DNA from 2 places in the Lentzea sp. HUAS12 genome. Region 2 is predicted to be linked to the other one. Evidence: riboswitches for the same ligand, from Rfam matches in the RefSeq annotation. Region 2 holds a riboswitch; the other holds the start of a gene.
What was found. A riboswitch is a leader RNA that binds a small molecule or an ion and turns the genes downstream of it on or off. The one in region 2 is predicted to bind glycine.

Region 1 (7,774 bases), 330 kb from region 2:
GGTGGCACAGACCGAAACCGACCTGGGCGTCCTCGGTGACTACGGCGACGTGGGTCAGCCCCCGGTACTCCAGGAACCCGCTGCGGCGCCCGAGACCCCCGTCCAGCAGCAGGCCCCCGAGACCCCGGCCGCACAGCCCGCGGCGCAGCCTCCGGCAGCAGCCCCGGTCAGCACGTTGAGGCTGGTCGGCAAGAGCGTCGACAAGATGGGCCAGGTCGTCCAGGACGGCGATGGCCGCACCCTCTACCGCTTCGACAAGGACGTCCCGAAGCCGGAGGGCAAGTCGAACTGCAACGACCAGTGCGCCGTGACGTGGCCGCCGCTGCTGTCGGACACGATCCCGCAGCTGGAGGGCGTCGACCAGAAGCTGGTCTCCCTGATCACCCGCGCCGACGGCAAGAAGCAGGTCGCCATCGACGGCTGGGCCCTCTACACCTATTCGAAGGACCCGGCGCCGGGCAAGTGGGCGGGCCAGGGCATCGGCAACACCTGGTTCGTGATCCAGCCCAACGGCAAGCGCAACGTCGAGTGCCTCCCGCCCGGTGTGACGGCCCCCGCGGCGTAACCCACAGCATCCCGTTAGGACGGTCCATCTGAGACACACATCACCCTGACACGGTGAAACCCCGGCCCTGGGGAAGGGGCCGGGGTTCCCGTCGTTTCGCTCTCGGGTCACGGAAGGGCGCCACCGGCAGCCGGTGGCGCCCTTCGCCGTTCAGCGACGGCCACGCGCCCGCCCTCCGCGAAGCCGAAGGCGAGCCATGCGATGGCGAAGCCGAGCCGTCCTGAGCACACGAACCTGGCGGTGGTGGCTCCCCCGCAGACGTAACCACCCACGCAACAGCAAGCCGCCGAACGCACCAGGCGTGCCATCAACCCGCCAGCGGCGTTGGACCGGCTCCTTGGGGAGTGTCGGGAGTCTGAGGGCAGAGCCCTCAGCCAACACACGCAACGCGCCCGCAAGCCAGCCGCCAGCAACCCGCAAGCTGACGCAGGCGTCCCTCCAAAAGGAAGACCCCCTGAGCCCAAACGCTGCTCAGGGGGTCCGACAAGATCAGAAAGCACGCATCAGGCTCTCAGAGCGTCGAGTACAGCGGGTGCTTCGCCGCCAGCACCTCGACCCGGGCCCGCAGCTCCTCAACAGCCGCACCGGGCTTCAAGGCCTCCGCGATCACATCCGCGACCTCGGCGAAGTCGACCTCACCGAACCCGCGCGTGGCCAACGCCGGCGTGCCGATCCGCAGCCCCGACGTGACCATCGGCGGACGCGGGTCGTTCGGCACGGCGTTGCGGTTGACCGTGATGCCGATCTGGTGCAGCACGTCCTCGGCCTGCTTGCCGTCCAGTTCGGACGACACCAGGTCGACCAGGACCAGGTGCACGTCGGTGCCCCCGGTGAGCACCTTCACGCCGGCCGCGGCGACGTCGGCCTGCGACAGGCGGTCGGCCAGGATCCGGGCGCCTTCCAGCGTGCGGCGCTGGCGGTCCGCGAACTCCGGCGAGGCCGCGTGCTTGAACGCCACGGCCTTGGCCGCGATCACGTGCTCCAGCGGGCCGCCCTGCTGGCCGGGGAACACCGCGGAGTTGATCTTCTTGGCGATGTCCGCCTCGTTGGAGAGGATCACGCCGCCACGCGGGCCGCCGAGGGTCTTGTGGGTCGTGGTCGTCGTGACGTGCGCGTGCGGCACGGGCGACGGGTGCAGGCCCGCGGCGACGAGGCCCGCGAAGTGCGCCATGTCGACCATCAGGTAGGCCTCGACCGAGTCCGCGATGCGGCGGAACTCGGCGAAGTCCAGCTGGCGCGGGTAGGCGGACCAGCCCGCGACGATCAGCTTGGGCCTGTGCTCCTGGGCCAGGCGCTCTACCTCGGCCATGTCGACGCGGCCGTCGCCGTCCGAGACGTGGTACGGCACGACGTTGTAGAGCTTGCCGGAGAAGTTGATGCGCATGCCGTGGGTCAGGTGGCCGCCGTGCGCCAGGTCCAGGCCCAGGATCGTGTCGCCGGGCTGCAACAGGGCGAACATGGCGGCCGCGTTGGCCTGCGCGCCGGAGTGCGGCTGGACGTTCGCGAAGCCGGCGCCGAAGAGCGACTTGATGCGCTCGATGGCGAGGCGCTCGACGACGTCCACGTGCTCGCAGCCGCCGTAGTAGCGGCGGCCGGGGTAGCCCTCGGCGTACTTGTTGGTCAGCACCGAGCCCTGGGCCTGCAGGACCGAGACGGGCGTGAAGTTCTCCGAGGCGATCATCTCGAGAGTGCCCTGCTGGCGTGCCAGCTCGGCCGCAACGGCCTCGGCCACCTCGGGGTCATACTCCGCGAGGGAAGCGTTGAACTGGTCGGACATCTGGAAGATCTCCCTTACTTGGCGCGCTTGTAGAACGGAAGTGCGACGACCTCGACCGGCTGCTTCTTGCCGCGGACGTCCACCAGCAGTTGGGTGCCCGGTTCGGCACTGGCCTTGGTCACGTAGGCCATCGCGACGGAGTAGCCGAGGGTCGGGGACAGCGCGCCCGACGTCACCTCGCCCACGACCTCGTCGCCGTTCAGCACCGCGTAGCCGTGGCGCGGGGCGCGGCGCTCGGGGGTCTTCAGTCCGACCAGGACCGAGTCCACACCGGACTCCGCGACCTTGGTCAGGGCGTCGCGGCCCACGAAGTCACCGGGCTTGTCGAGCTTCACGACGCGGCCCAGGTTCGCGTTGTACGGCGTGAGCGACGTCGTCAGCTCGTTGCCGTACAACGGCATCCCGGCCTCGAGGCGCAGCGTGTCGCGGCAGCCGAGACCGCACGGCTTGAGCTCGTGCGCCTCACCCGCGGCGAGCAGCGCCGCCCACACGGCGGACGCGTCGGCGGGCGCGACGAACAGCTCGAAGCCCTCCTCACCGGTGTAGCCGGTGCGGGCGAGCAGCGCGTCGACACCGGCCACGGTGGACGGGTACGAGGCGTAGTACTTGACCGTCGACAGGTCCGTTTCGGTGAGACCCGAGAGGATCTCGACCGACTTCGGGCCCTGGATGGCGATGAGCGCGTAGTCGGTCGACCTGTCCGTGACGACGGTGTCGAAGCCGGCGGCGCGCTCGACCAGAGCTTCAGCCACCACTGCAGCGTTGGAGGCGTTCGCGACGACCATGAACTCCTCGTCGCCGAGGCGGTACACGATCAGGTCGTCGATCACGCCGCCGTCGGCCTGGGTGATCATCGTGTAGCGCGCCTTGCCGACGGCCAGCGCGGAGATGTGCCCGACCAGCGCGTGGTCGAGGGCCTCCCCCGCGGCCGGGCCGGTCAGCACGATCTCACCCATGTGCGTGAGGTCGAACAGGCCGGCGGTGGTGCGCACCGCGTGGTGCTCCGCCAGCTCGGACGAGTAGCGCAGCGGCATCCGCCAGCCCGCGAAGTCGGTGAACATCGCGCCGAGCTGCTCGTGCTCGGCGTTCAGAGGCGTGAGGCGGGACATCAGAACGCTCCTCCAGGGTGCGCCGAAGAGCCGGACGCGGCCGGCTGAGGCATCAGAAGAATGACACGGTCCATCGGAGACTCCTCACTAGAGCGAGCCTCCCCCTCTGTCATGAGCCTGAGAGCTTCACCACCGGAGTGGCTTGCACCGTGGGCGAGGCCGCCGAGCGGCCTGCTTTCCAGAGTTGCCTTCGTCGCGCGGTACTTGTACCTGAGAGATTCCGGGGAGGAGTTGCTCCTTCGGCGCTCCCACCGAAGGGAGCTCTCCCGCGCGACGTCAACGGCCGTGTTCAGTTGGTAGCCCCAGACGCTAGCAGGCCAAACGTCACAGCGGCACGCCCTGCGCCGTCTTCTCGACCACCTTGCGCTCCGCCCAGAACGACAGGAACGGCACGGTGCCGGCGAGCAGCACGAGGGCGGTGCCCTTGATCGACCAGCGCAGCTTCAGCGCCAGGTCGACGGAAATCACCAGGTAGATGGCGTAGAGGAAGCCGTGGACCGGGCCGACGACCTTCATCGCGCCGCCCATGTCCGCGGCGTACTTGAGCACCATGGCCACGACCAGGAGCAACAGGAAGACTCCGACCACGTAAGCCATGACCCTGAACCGGGTCAACGCACCCTTCATCTGCCCGCCTTCGCTCAACGACCGTCCCGCGCGTTGAGGTCCGCGAGCATGCGGTTGTAGGCCGCGAGCTCCGCGTCCTCGTCGTCGTCGATGTGCTCGACAGGCGCGGGTTTGACGGCGACAACCGTACTTACCGGCTTCGGAGCAGGCGCAACCGGCTCGGGTGAGAGAGCCTCGTCACGGCGTTCGCGCGCGAGCCTGCGGAAGCGCCACACCATGAAGAGCGGGAAGAGGCCGAAGAGCGGCCACTGGAGCACGTAGCCGAGGTTCTGGAACGTGCCGCTGGCGGACTCGAAGCGCTGCCACTGCCAGTACGCGAGCCCGCAACAGACGACCAGCGCCGCCAGACAGGCGAACGCGATCAGCACACGTTGGGGAGTAAGGAGGCCGCGCACGACCTCCACACTACTTGGGTGAGGCCTCCGCGAAGAGGAGGCCACCCGTGAAGGGATGGAGTCCTTCGGGGGGTCCGGGGGCCGCCCCCGGCGAAAACACTCCGAAGTCGGCTTGGCGAGCGCGCTCCGCGAGCGCGCAACACCACCAACGCAGGGCTCCCGCCTCCGAGAGCCCGTTGCCGAACTACGCGACGCCGTCCCGGCGCTGCCTCTGCAGACGTGCGACGCACCAGGCCGCGGCGGAGCCACGGCGGAGGTGCTGGAGAACCGTCATCGGTCCCAGGCGCCTCCCGAGGTCGGCAGGCGTGAGGCCGGCCGCGCGGTAGTCGAGCGCGCGCTGGTCCAGCGGGCTGATGCCCGCGTCCCACCACTGCTCGGCCTCGGCGACGTCGCCCACCAGCTGCCAGTAGCTCGCCGCGGCGGCGAGCAGTGCCTCGGGTGCCTCCGGCGCCCGCTTGCGCATCGCGGCCACGTAGGCCGGATCCGCCGAGTCGACCTTGACCAAGCCACGCGACCCGCTCCTGCCTCCCCGCTGCACGGGGATGCCTGGCGCCGAGGGGGGAGCCTCCGCGAGCCACGCGTTCTTGATCCGGTTCACCTCCTGCATCTCTGCGTCATCAGACCGTTCAGCCGCCCACTGCTGCAACAGCTCGTGGACCCCGGAGTCCTCGACCATCAATGCCTCCTCGTCGGTCGGGGATCGGCCATTGCAGCGGAAGGTATTCGGTAGGTCTGACAATCGCCAGACCCTGAATCACCAGAACACCCGTTACCAGTGCGTGATTGGCCGCATTCCACCCGTCCGGCTCAACGCGGACGGCCGAAGATCACCGTCCGTCACTAGGCGAGAGGGGTGGCCGTCCCGAAGAGGCTCCTGACGAAGGTGATGATCGACTCCGCGCCCTGACGCAGCCAGCCGAGGACCTGCTGCACCGCCGAAGCGGACTGCTCGGGCTGGGTGATCAGGAGGAACAGCACCAGCGCGACGCCCGCCAGCACTAGCACCTTCTTGAGGTTCACAGGTACCTCTCCGTCCGTGTCGTCCACAGGTCGGGCGGCACGCCGCCCGTGTCACCCGTCATGGTCCCTCATTCACCCTTGCGATGAACAACGACCACGCCCAAGTCGACCCAGGATCCACCAGCGACGCACGCCTGCACGGCGGCCAATGTCACCCGAATGGCGGCTAAAGAGGGGCGTCAGCAGCGCCGATGTCCTGGGCACGAGGTGAACACGAAGACCCTCGCATCCCACACCTTGGAAGACGGACTGTTGCACCGGGCCTCACCCGGATGCCGAACGCGCCCCATCACGCACTGTCACGCCCTCGTGGCGCACTAAAAGCGCGCCCGGGCATTATCCAATTACTCCAGACCGCCGCAGTTCCATAATTCGGGCTTCCGACACACCCATGTCGGCAAGCACTTCCCCGGTGTTCGTCCCGGCCGGGACCGGAGGCGTCGGAACGGCCGCCGGAGTGCGGTCGAACCGGGGCGCCGGAGCCGGGTGCAGAGCACCGCCCACGTCCACGAAAGTGTGGCGGGCCGCGTTGTACGGGTGATCCGCCGCCTCGGCGGGGGTCAGCACCGGCGCCAGGCACGCGTCCGTGCCCTCCGCGAGCTCGGCCCACTCGTCCCGCGACCGCGTCTTCACCGCCGCCGCGATGCGTTCCCGCAGCTCGGGCCAGTTCGCCGGGTCGTTGCGCGAAGGAGCGTCCTGCAGGCCCAGCACCCGCACCAGGTCGGCGTAGAACTTCTCCTCCAGCGCGCCCACCGCCACGTACCGCCCGTCCGCGGCCTCGTAGACGTCGTAGAACGGCACTCCACCGTCGAGCATGTTCTCGCCGCGGCCACCGGACCACATGCCCGCGGAGCGCATCCCGTGCAGGAACGTCGTCAGCAACGCCGCCCCGTCGACCATCGCGGCGTCCACGACCTGGCCCCGCCCGGAACGTTCCCTTTCGTACAGCGCGGCCAGGACGCCGAGGGCCAGCAGCAGCCCTCCCCCGCCGAAGTCGCCCAGCAGGTTGATGGGGAACGACGGCGGCCCGCCGGCCCGTCCCAGGGGCTCGAGCGCGCCCGCGACGGCGATGTAGTTGATGTCGTGCCCGGCGCGGTCGGCCAGGGGCCCGTCCTGCCCCCAGCCGGTCATGCGCCCGTAGATGAGGCGCGGGTTGCGGGCGAGGCACTGCGCGGGGCCGATGCCCAGCCGTTCGGTGACGCCCGGCCGGAACCCCTCGATCAGCACGTCCGAGCGCTCGACCAGGCCCAGCACCAGCTCGGCGCCCTCGGGTCGGCGGGTGTCGATCGCGATCGAGCGCCGGCCGCGGGTGAGGAAGTCGCCGGGGACGGTCGAGCTGCTCCCCGGCTTGTGCACCTGGACCACGTCCGCGCCCAGGTCGGCCAGCACCATGGCGCCGAACGGCGCGGGCGCGAGCCCGGCCAGTTCGACGACCCGGAGTCCCGCCAGAGGGCCGCTCACAGGGACCTCGCGATGATTTCCTTCATGATCTCGTTCGTGCCGCCGTAGATCCGCTGGACGCGGGCGTCGGACCAGGCACGTGCGATCGGGTACTCGTTCATGTAGCCGTAGCCGCCGAAGAGCTGCACGCACTCGTCGACGACCCTGCTCAGCCGGTCGCTGGCCCACCACTTCGCCATCGCCGCGGTCGGCACGTCCAGTTCGCCGCGCAGGTGCTTCTCGACGCACTCGTCGATGAACGCCCTCGTCACGGACGCCTCGGTGGCGCACTCGGCGAGCTTGAAGCGGGTGTTCTGGAACTTGATCAGCTCCTTGCCGAACGCCTTGCGCTCCCTCACGTACTTCAGCGTGAGGTCGACGGCGGCCTCGATGCCCGCGATGCAGCAGACACCGATGATCAGACGCTCCTGCGGCAGCTGCTGCATGAGCTGGACGAACCCCTGGCCCTCCTGCCCGCCGAGGAGGTTCGCGGCGGGCACGCGGACGTCGTCGAAGAACAGCTCGGCGGTGTCCTGGCCCTTCATGCCGACCTTGTCGAGCACGCGGCCGCGGCGGATGTCGTTCTCCACGACGAGCAGCGAGATGCCGGTGGCGCCCTGCGCGGGGTCGGTCTTGGCGACGACGATGACGAGGTCCGCGAGCGCGCCGTTGGTGATGAAGGTCTTCGAGCCGTTGATGACGTACTCGTCGCCGTCCTTGAGAGCCTTCGTGCGGATGCCCTGGAGGTCGGAGCCGGCGCCGGGTTCGGTCATCGCGATCGCGCCGACGTACTCGCCGGACGCGAGCTTGGGCAGCCAGCGCCGCTTCTGCTCCTCCGTGC
Region 2 (7,774 bases):
CGGCGACCTCCCCGGACACCTGCCGTTCATCGCGGGAAGCCTCGACGAGCGGTCCCGCGCCGCTCGTCAGCTGCTCCGCGTCCAGTTCCACGGCGACCCCGGTGGCCCGCAGCAACGTGCCGTCGGGCCACACGCTCAGCCCCACGCCCACGCAGCCGTCGAGCTGAGAGCACAGGTGGTCCATCAACCTGGAGATGAGCTCCGCACCGAATTTCACCTGGTCCACGCGTGGAGGTTAGCCCCGGCCGATCCCCGGTGGGCGTTGTGCGGTCATCGGGGTACGACGAACGGTTGCGCGAGCAAGGACCCCGAGATCCGTTCCACTTCGGACTGGAACAGCTCGGCGCGCCGATCGATCCAGTTAACGCTTTGGACCCGAACACGACACGTGTTCTGAACCACAGTCCGCCAGAATTCGTTCTCAGGGATAACGCCGAACCCCCGGCACGCGACATCCCTGGTGTCACGGAGGGACAGAGATGGAAACCGCCATGGAGACCCAGCCGCAGCAGGACTCGGAGTGCGACTCAGCGCTGCCGACCACGCCGTGCAGCGTCGTCTGGAGCCGGGGCCACGCCTACGTGCTCGAGGGTTTCCGCGCCCGCTGGGTCGGTCGTGACGACCGCGGTCGCCCGCACGCCATCACCGGCGCCGAGATGCAGCGCCGGGGCTGGACGTTCACGCACACGGCCTGAGAAACCGGCGAACCGAACAAAGAACGCAGAACGACCGCCACACCCGCGACCAGTCGCACCGCGTGCCGTGACGCCATCCGGCAGCCCCTGCGCAGTCACTCGTTTAGAGTGCGGGTGTGCGTGACCCGGCTGATCGCCTGCTGACGATTCCGAACCTGCTCAGCGTGTTGCGGCTGGCCGGTGTTCCGCTCTTCCTGTACCTGTTGCTCGGACCCCGCGCGGACGGCTGGGCGCTGCTCGTCCTCGTCTTCGCGGGGCTCTCCGACTGGCTCGACGGCAAGCTCGCGCGCTGGCTCGACCAGATGAGCAACCTCGGCGCGCTGCTCGATCCCGCCGCCGACCGCCTCTACGTCTTCTGCACGCTGCTGGCGTTCGTCATCAGGGACATCGTGCCGCTGTGGGTCGCCCTCGTGCTCGTGGGACGGGAAGTGGTCGTGGGCCTCTGCCTGCTCGTCCTGCGGCAACGGGGCTGGGGCACCTTCGAGGTGACCTACCTGGGCAAGGCCGCGACGTTCAACCTGCTCTACGCCTTCCCCCTGCTGCTCCTCGCGCAGGGCGACTCGGGCTGGGCGCAGGTCGCCCTGCCGTTCGCCTACGCGTTCACGGCGTGGGGCGGGGCGCTCTACCTGTGGTCGGCGCTGCTGTACGTCTACCAGTTCTTCCTGGCCCTGCGGACCACACCTCGCACGGTCGCGTGAAAAGATCACCCCATACAGGTTCAGCACGAGGAGCGCAGTCAGTTGATTCCCGAGGAGCTTCGCTACACCGAGGAGCACGAGTGGGTCGCCGCCACCGGCGAGAACACAGTGCGCGTCGGCATCACCGACTACGCCCAGGAACAGCTCGGTGACGTCGTCTTCGTCCAGCTGCCCGAGGTCGGTCACACCGTGGCGGCGGGTGACACGTTCGGTGAGGTCGAGTCCACCAAGAGCGTGTCCGACCTCTACTCGCCGCTCGACGGCGAGGTCGTCGCCATCAACGACGCGTTGGTCCAGACGCCGGACTCGGTCAACAGCGACCCGTACGGCGAGGGCTGGATGGTCGAGATCAGGCTGAACGACCCCGAGGCGCTGGAAGGCCTGCTGGACGCGGACGCGTACAAGGCGTTGGTGGAGAAGGAGTGACGTCGATCTTTCGCCGGATCTTCGGCCGGAAGGGGAGCCGCGCTGAAGGCGGTGACCCCAACGCGATAGGTTTTACCGGAAGTGACGGATCCAGCAGCAGGAGGAGAGCTCAGGTGAGCACGAACGACGGCCCAGGCGTTCCGCCGGAGCAGTCCCCGGAGCGGACCTCCGTCTTCCGGGCGGACTTCCTCCAGGAGATGGAAGGCGGCGCCGAGGCGCCCGCACAGGAGCCGGCCGTTGCCGGTGTTGACGCCCTTCCCGCCGGTTCCGCGCTGCTCGTGGTCAAGCGCGGTCCGAACGCCGGTTCCCGGTTCCTGCTGGACCGAGACACGACGAGCGCCGGGCGCCACCCCGACAGCGACATCTTCCTGGACGACGTGACGGTCTCGCGCCGCCACGCCGAGTTCCGCCGGGAGAGCGGCGAGTTCGTCGTCATCGACGTCGGCAGCCTCAACGGCACCTACGTCAACCGCGAGCCGGTCGACCAGGCCGTCCTCGCGAACGGCGACGAGGTCCAGATCGGCAAGTTCCGCCTCGTCTTCCTGACGGGTCCTGGCTCCGCGGGAGCCTGACGCGTGACGGCCGGGCGGCCACGACGCGGGGAGTCGAGCATCGGGGCTGTGCTCGCACAGCTTCGGCCCGAGTTCCCCGACGTCACCATCTCCAAGATCCGCTTCCTGGAAGCGGAGGGGCTGGTCCGCCCGGCACGCACCGCCTCCGGCTACCGCCAGTTCAGCGCGGCGGACGTCGAGAGGTTGCGGTTCGTGCTGTCCGCACAACGCGACAGGTATCTGCCGCTCAAGGTGATCCGCGAGCAGCTCGACGCCGCCTCCGCAGACTCGGGCCAGGTCTCCCGGATCGACCTGCTGACCCAGACCGGAACCAGCGCCGACCAGCTGTCCCAGCTGGAGCGCGACGGTCTGCTGCGTCCCGGCCCCGGTGGCCGGTTCACCACCGACGACATCACCGCGCTCCGCACGATCCGGGCGATGACCGGACTCGGCGTCGAGCGCGAACACCTGCGCGCGGTCCGCGCGGCAGCGGATCACGAGGTCGATCTGCTGAATTCGTTCTCAGATCGTGGGACCGTGCGGGAATTGGCCGACCTGTTCGCCTCGTTGCACACGTTGTTGGTGAGAGCAGGCCTGCGTCAATCATCTTGATCACGTTCTGCCCGCAACGATTGAGCACACGGCCCGCTTGGCGGGTAGCGTCGAACGCATACGCCGGGGGATGCTCGGAAGCGAACCGGGTACTCCCCAACGAGTCAGAGGGAGGCGAGACCCGATGAGTGAGATGCGCGTCGTGGGCGTCCGGGTGGAGCTGCCCCAGAACCAGCCGATCCTCCTGCTCAGGGAAACCGAGGGCGAGCGGTACCTGCCGATCTGGATCGGCTCCGTCGAGGCCACGGCGATCGCGCTCGAGCAGCAGGGCGTGCGCCCCGCGCGCCCGCTCACGCACGACCTGTTGAAGGACGTCATCGGGGCGTTGGGCCGCAACCTCGAGCAGGTGAGGATCACGGACCTGCAGGAGGGCACCTTCTTCGCCGAGCTCGTGTTCGACGGCGACGTGCGGGTGTCCGCGCGTCCGTCCGACTCGGTGGCGCTGGCGTTGCGGGTGGGCGTGCCCATCCACGCCGAGGAGGCCGTGCTCGCCGAGGCCGGGCTGATCATCCCGGACGAGCAGGAGGACGAGGTGGAGAAGTTCCGCGAGTTCCTCGACTCCGTCTCCCCCGAGGACTTCCGCGGAGCGGACACATAGGCACTGTCGGGGCGCGGACACGTAGACACAGTCGCGGGCGCGGGCACCTGAGTTTCCGGTGCTCGCACTCCGTCTCGTATGGGCGACAGAGCAGTTCGTTTGGATGTCCCCCTATCGGACTACTTTCGGTCGTTTCGACCGCTAAACGATCACTAAACGTCACCTGAACGTCCTACATCGGGTGACGGTCCGGCTCTCCACCTCAGGTTGAGGGTCGACACTCCCCGCGCGTCGCGTTGACCTGCCCTCGGACCGGTCCTACCGTCGAACTCGAGTGGACGTCGCTGCTGAGCGAGAGCGGACACAGCGGCTTGACGGTCATGAGTTTCGTGGCCGTTCCGAGGGGAGGCAGGCGTGGTCGAGGAAGCGCCCTTGAGGGCGGAATCCGGGCTGCAGGGTGAACTGTTCCCGGACTCCTCGCTGCCGGACGAGCTCGTCGGTTACCGAGGACCCGCGGCGTGTCAGATCGCGGGCATCACGTACCGGCAGCTCGACTACTGGGCACGGACCGGGCTGGTCGCGCCGACGGTGCGGGTGGCGCACGGCTCGGGCAGCCAGAGGCTGTACTCCTTCAAGGACATCCTGGTGCTCAAGGTCGTGAAGCGGCTGCTGGACACCGGTGTCTCGCTGCAGAACATCAGGGTCGCGGTCGACCACCTGCGCCGCCGCGGCGTGCAGGACCTGGCGAGGATCACGCTGTTCTCCGACGGCACCACCGTCTACGAGTGCACCTCGCCGGAGGAGGTCGTCGACCTGCTGCAGGGTGGTCAGGGCGTGTTCGGCATCGCGGTGAGCGGTGCGATGCGCGAGATCTCCGGCACGATCCACGAGTTCCCGGCCGAACGCGCGGACGGCGTCGAGATCGCCCCGATGACCGAGGACGAGCTGACCCGCCGCCGCCGCGAGCGCGCCACCGGCTGATCGTGGCCGACCGGCCGCCCCCGGTGGCCGGTCGGCAGCAGCGCGGGGCCGATCGGCGTCCCTAGCGTTGCGGGCATGACGCACACACCCTCGTCGCAGGTGGTCAAGGTCCTGGCCGCGGCCGTGCAGCGCGCGTTCCGCCTGGAGTTCGGCTTCGTCGGCACCGAGAACCTGCTGATCTCGCTGATCGACACGATCGGCCCCGGCCGCAAGCTCGGCGTGAAGTCGGTGCGGCCGCAGGCTATGGCGCGGGGGGCCGAGAACTGGGCGGGCGACGACGGCGGTCTCGCCGAGCCGGGCCCCGACGTCATGGCGCTCGTGCGCGCCGCCCACCACCACGCCCGCGTCGAGACCGTGCTGCCGGTGTCCCGCGCGCTGGACGAGTGCCTGCGGGCGGCGATCGTCCTGGCCGGCGACGGCGTGCTGACCACGACCCACCTCTCGCTCGCCCTGCTGTCGCTCGACTCCGGGCGGGCGGCCGACCTGTTCCTGCTGCGCGGCGTGGACGTCGAGGCCACGGCCGCGGCCGTGCGGGCCGACGCCGCGCGGAAGTACGCCGAGGTCGAGGAGGCACCCGCCGTCTGGCTGCTGCGCAAGGCGGGAGCGCTGGAAGGGGACGCCGGCGGCGGGTACGTGCGCCGGCTGACGCGCCTCGTCGCCCGCGGGCAGGGCCTGGGCGGGCCGGTGCTCACGGTCGTGCGGGGCGAGGCCGAACGCCTCGCCGTCGCCGCGCGCCGGGACGTCTCGTCGCGCGACCTCGTGGAGGCCGTGCTGACGGTCGACCACCAGCTGACCGCGGCGGGGTGCCGGCTGAAGCCCGAGTTCGAGTCGGGTGGCGCGGCGGCGTTGCGCGAGGCGGGCGTGGACCGGGAGGCGTTGCCCGAGGGCGGCACCGTGGAACGGGCGGTGGAACGGGCGAAGCTCGTCGCGGCCCGGCGCGGTGACCGGGTCGTCGGCACCCGGCACCTGCTCGTGGCGCTGCGGGACGACCCCGCCGACCCCGTCGCGCCGGCGCTCGCCGGTCTCGCCACTGAGACGTAGGTCGCGTCCCTAGCGACTACCCGGGCTGCCTGCGGGTATTCTTCCCGGGTAGTCGCTGAACTCAGGCGGGAGAGACCGGGCCCCGAGCCCGGCGCCGAAGGAGCAAGTCCCTCCCCGGGAACCTCTCAGGCATCCAGGACCGCCGAGCGAGACGCCTCTGGAAAGTGGACCCCCGCGAGGGGATCCCGCCGACGGTGAAAGCCCGTTCTCACGACGGGTGAACCTCTCAGGCGCCCTTCGGGGTACGGACAGAGCGGGGAGGGCACAGGACACGTGTGCCCTCAAGCCACCCCGGAGGCGTTTGATGACGCAGGACCGCATTCCGCTCGCCGCTCTCGAGCACGGCACCCCGTTCGCCGACCGCCACGTCGGCCCGCGCCCCGCCGAGCTCGCGCGCATCCTCGACGTCATCGGCGTCGGGTCGCTCGAGGAGCTGGCGCAGCACGCGGTGCCGTCGTCCATCCACGAGCGCGACCTCGTGCTGGACCTGCCGGCCCCCGCCACCGAAACCGAGGCGCTCGCGGAGCTGCGGGAGCTCGCGTCGCAGAACCGCCCGATGACGCAGATGATCGGTCTCGGCTACTACGACACCGTGACGCCGGGCGTGATCCTGCGCAACGTCCTGGAAAGCCCGGCCTGGTACACGGCCTACACGCCGTACCAGCCGGAGATCTCGCAGGGCCGCCTCGAAGCGCTGCTGAACTTCCAGACGATGGTCGGCGACCTGACGGGCCTGCCGGTCGCGAACGCGTCCATGCTGGACGAGTCGACCGCCGCCGCCGAGGCGATGACGCTGGTGCGCCGCGCGGGCAAGTCCAAGTCGAACAAGTTCGTCATCGACGCCGACACGCTGCCGCAGACGCTGGCCGTCATCGAGACGCGCGCCGAGCCGCTCGGCATCGAGATCGTCGTCGCCGACCTGTCGCAGGGCATCGAGGGCCTGGGCCTCGGTGGCGACTTCTTCGGCGTGCTGCTGTCCTACCCCGGCGCGTCCGGTGTGGTGCGCGACCAGAAGGCGCTCGTCGAGGAGATCCACGCCGCCGGTGCGCAGGCCGTCGTCGTCGCCGACCTGCTCGCGCTGACGCTGCTGCGCGCGCCCGGTGAGATCGGCGCGGACGTCGTCGTCGGCACCACGCAGCGCTTCGGCGTCCCGATCGGCTTCGGCGGCCCGCACGCTGGCTACATGGCCGTCCGGTCCGGTCTGGAGCGCCAGCTGCCCGGCCGTCTCGTCGGCGTCTCCGTCGACTCGGACGGCTCGCTGGCCTACCGCCTCGCGCTGCAGACGCGCGAGCAGCACATCCGCCGCGAGAAGGCCACGTCGAACATCTGCACCGCGCAGGTGCTGCTGGCCGTCATCGCGTCCATGTACGCCGTCTACCACGGTCCCGAGGGCCTGCGCGGCATCGCGACCCGCGTGCACCGCATGGCCACCGTGCTCGCCACGGGCCTGTGCGAGGCCGGTCTCGACGTCGTGCACGGCGAGTTCTTCGACACCGTCGAGGTCCGCGTCGAGGGCAAGGCCGCCGAGGTCGTCGCGAAGGCCCGCGAGGCCGGCATCAACCTGCGTCTCGTCGACTCCGACGTCGTCGCAATCGCTTGCGACGAGAAGACCACGCGCGCGCACATCATCGCCGTGTGGGAGGCCTTCGGCGTCACGAAGGCCGATGTGGACGCCATCGACGCCGACACCGCCGACGGCATCCCGGCCGACCTGCGCCGCACCTCGGACTACCTGACCCACCCGGTCTTCCACGCGCACCGCTCGGAGACCGCGCTGCTGCGCTACCTGCGCGCGCTGTCCGACAAGGACGTCGCCCTCGACCGCAGCATGATCCCGCTCGGCTCCTGCACGATGAAGCTGAACGCCACCGCGGAGATGGAGTCCATCACGTGGCCGGAGTTCTCGACGCTGCACCCGTTCGCGCCCGTCGAGGACGCGCGCGGCATGCTGAAGATCGTGTCCGACCTGGAGGCCTGGCTCGCCGAGGTCACCGGCTACGACGCCGTGTCGCTGCAGCCGAACGCCGGTTCGCAGGGTGAGTTCGCCGGCCTGCTGGCGATCCGCGCCTACCACCGCGCCAACGGCAACGCCGACCGCGACGTCTGCCTGATCCCGTCGTCCGCCCACGGCACCAACGCCGCGTCCGCCGTCATGGCCGGCATGCGCGTCGTCGTCGTGAAGTGCGACGACAAGGGCAACATCGACATGGGCCACCTGCGCACCACGGTCGC

Region 1: it holds a riboswitch for glycine, as region 2 does, so the genes downstream of both, gcvT (glycine cleavage system aminomethyltransferase GcvT) here and gcvP (aminomethyl-transferring glycine dehydrogenase) in region 2, are expected to answer to the same signal.

The regions. Positions count from the first base shown of each region.
Region 1 covers NZ_CP099738.1:8,893,062-8,900,835, reverse strand. Annotated here, with positions in the region: gene ND450_RS41825 (hypothetical protein) at 1-565, shown strand, start outside; gene glyA (serine hydroxymethyltransferase) at 1,077-2,342, opposite strand; gene gcvT (glycine cleavage system aminomethyltransferase GcvT) at 2,357-3,451, opposite strand; glycine riboswitch at 3,548-3,639, opposite strand; glycine riboswitch at 3,640-3,730, opposite strand; gene ND450_RS41810 (DUF3817 domain-containing protein) at 3,776-4,078, opposite strand; gene ND450_RS41805 (hypothetical protein) at 4,093-4,473, opposite strand; gene ND450_RS41800 (transcriptional regulator) at 4,658-5,149, opposite strand; gene ND450_RS41795 (hypothetical protein) at 5,314-5,493, opposite strand; gene ND450_RS41790 (CaiB/BaiF CoA-transferase family protein) at 5,830-6,954, opposite strand; gene ND450_RS41785 (acyl-CoA dehydrogenase family protein) at 6,951-7,774, opposite strand, start outside.
Region 2 covers NZ_CP099738.1:9,221,414-9,229,187, forward strand. Annotated here, with positions in the region: gene ND450_RS43435 (ANTAR domain-containing protein) at 1-226, opposite strand, end outside; gene ND450_RS43440 (hypothetical protein) at 480-695, shown strand; gene ND450_RS43445 (CDP-alcohol phosphatidyltransferase family protein) at 812-1,393, shown strand; gene gcvH (glycine cleavage system protein GcvH) at 1,436-1,819, shown strand; gene garA (glycogen accumulation regulator GarA) at 1,933-2,391, shown strand; gene ND450_RS43460 (MerR family transcriptional regulator) at 2,440-2,982, shown strand; gene ND450_RS43465 (bifunctional nuclease family protein) at 3,107-3,580, shown strand; gene ND450_RS43470 (MerR family transcriptional regulator) at 3,935-4,501, shown strand; gene ND450_RS43475 (Clp protease N-terminal domain-containing protein) at 4,577-5,542, shown strand; glycine riboswitch at 5,599-5,694, shown strand; glycine riboswitch at 5,698-5,796, shown strand; gene gcvP (aminomethyl-transferring glycine dehydrogenase) at 5,847-7,774, shown strand, end outside.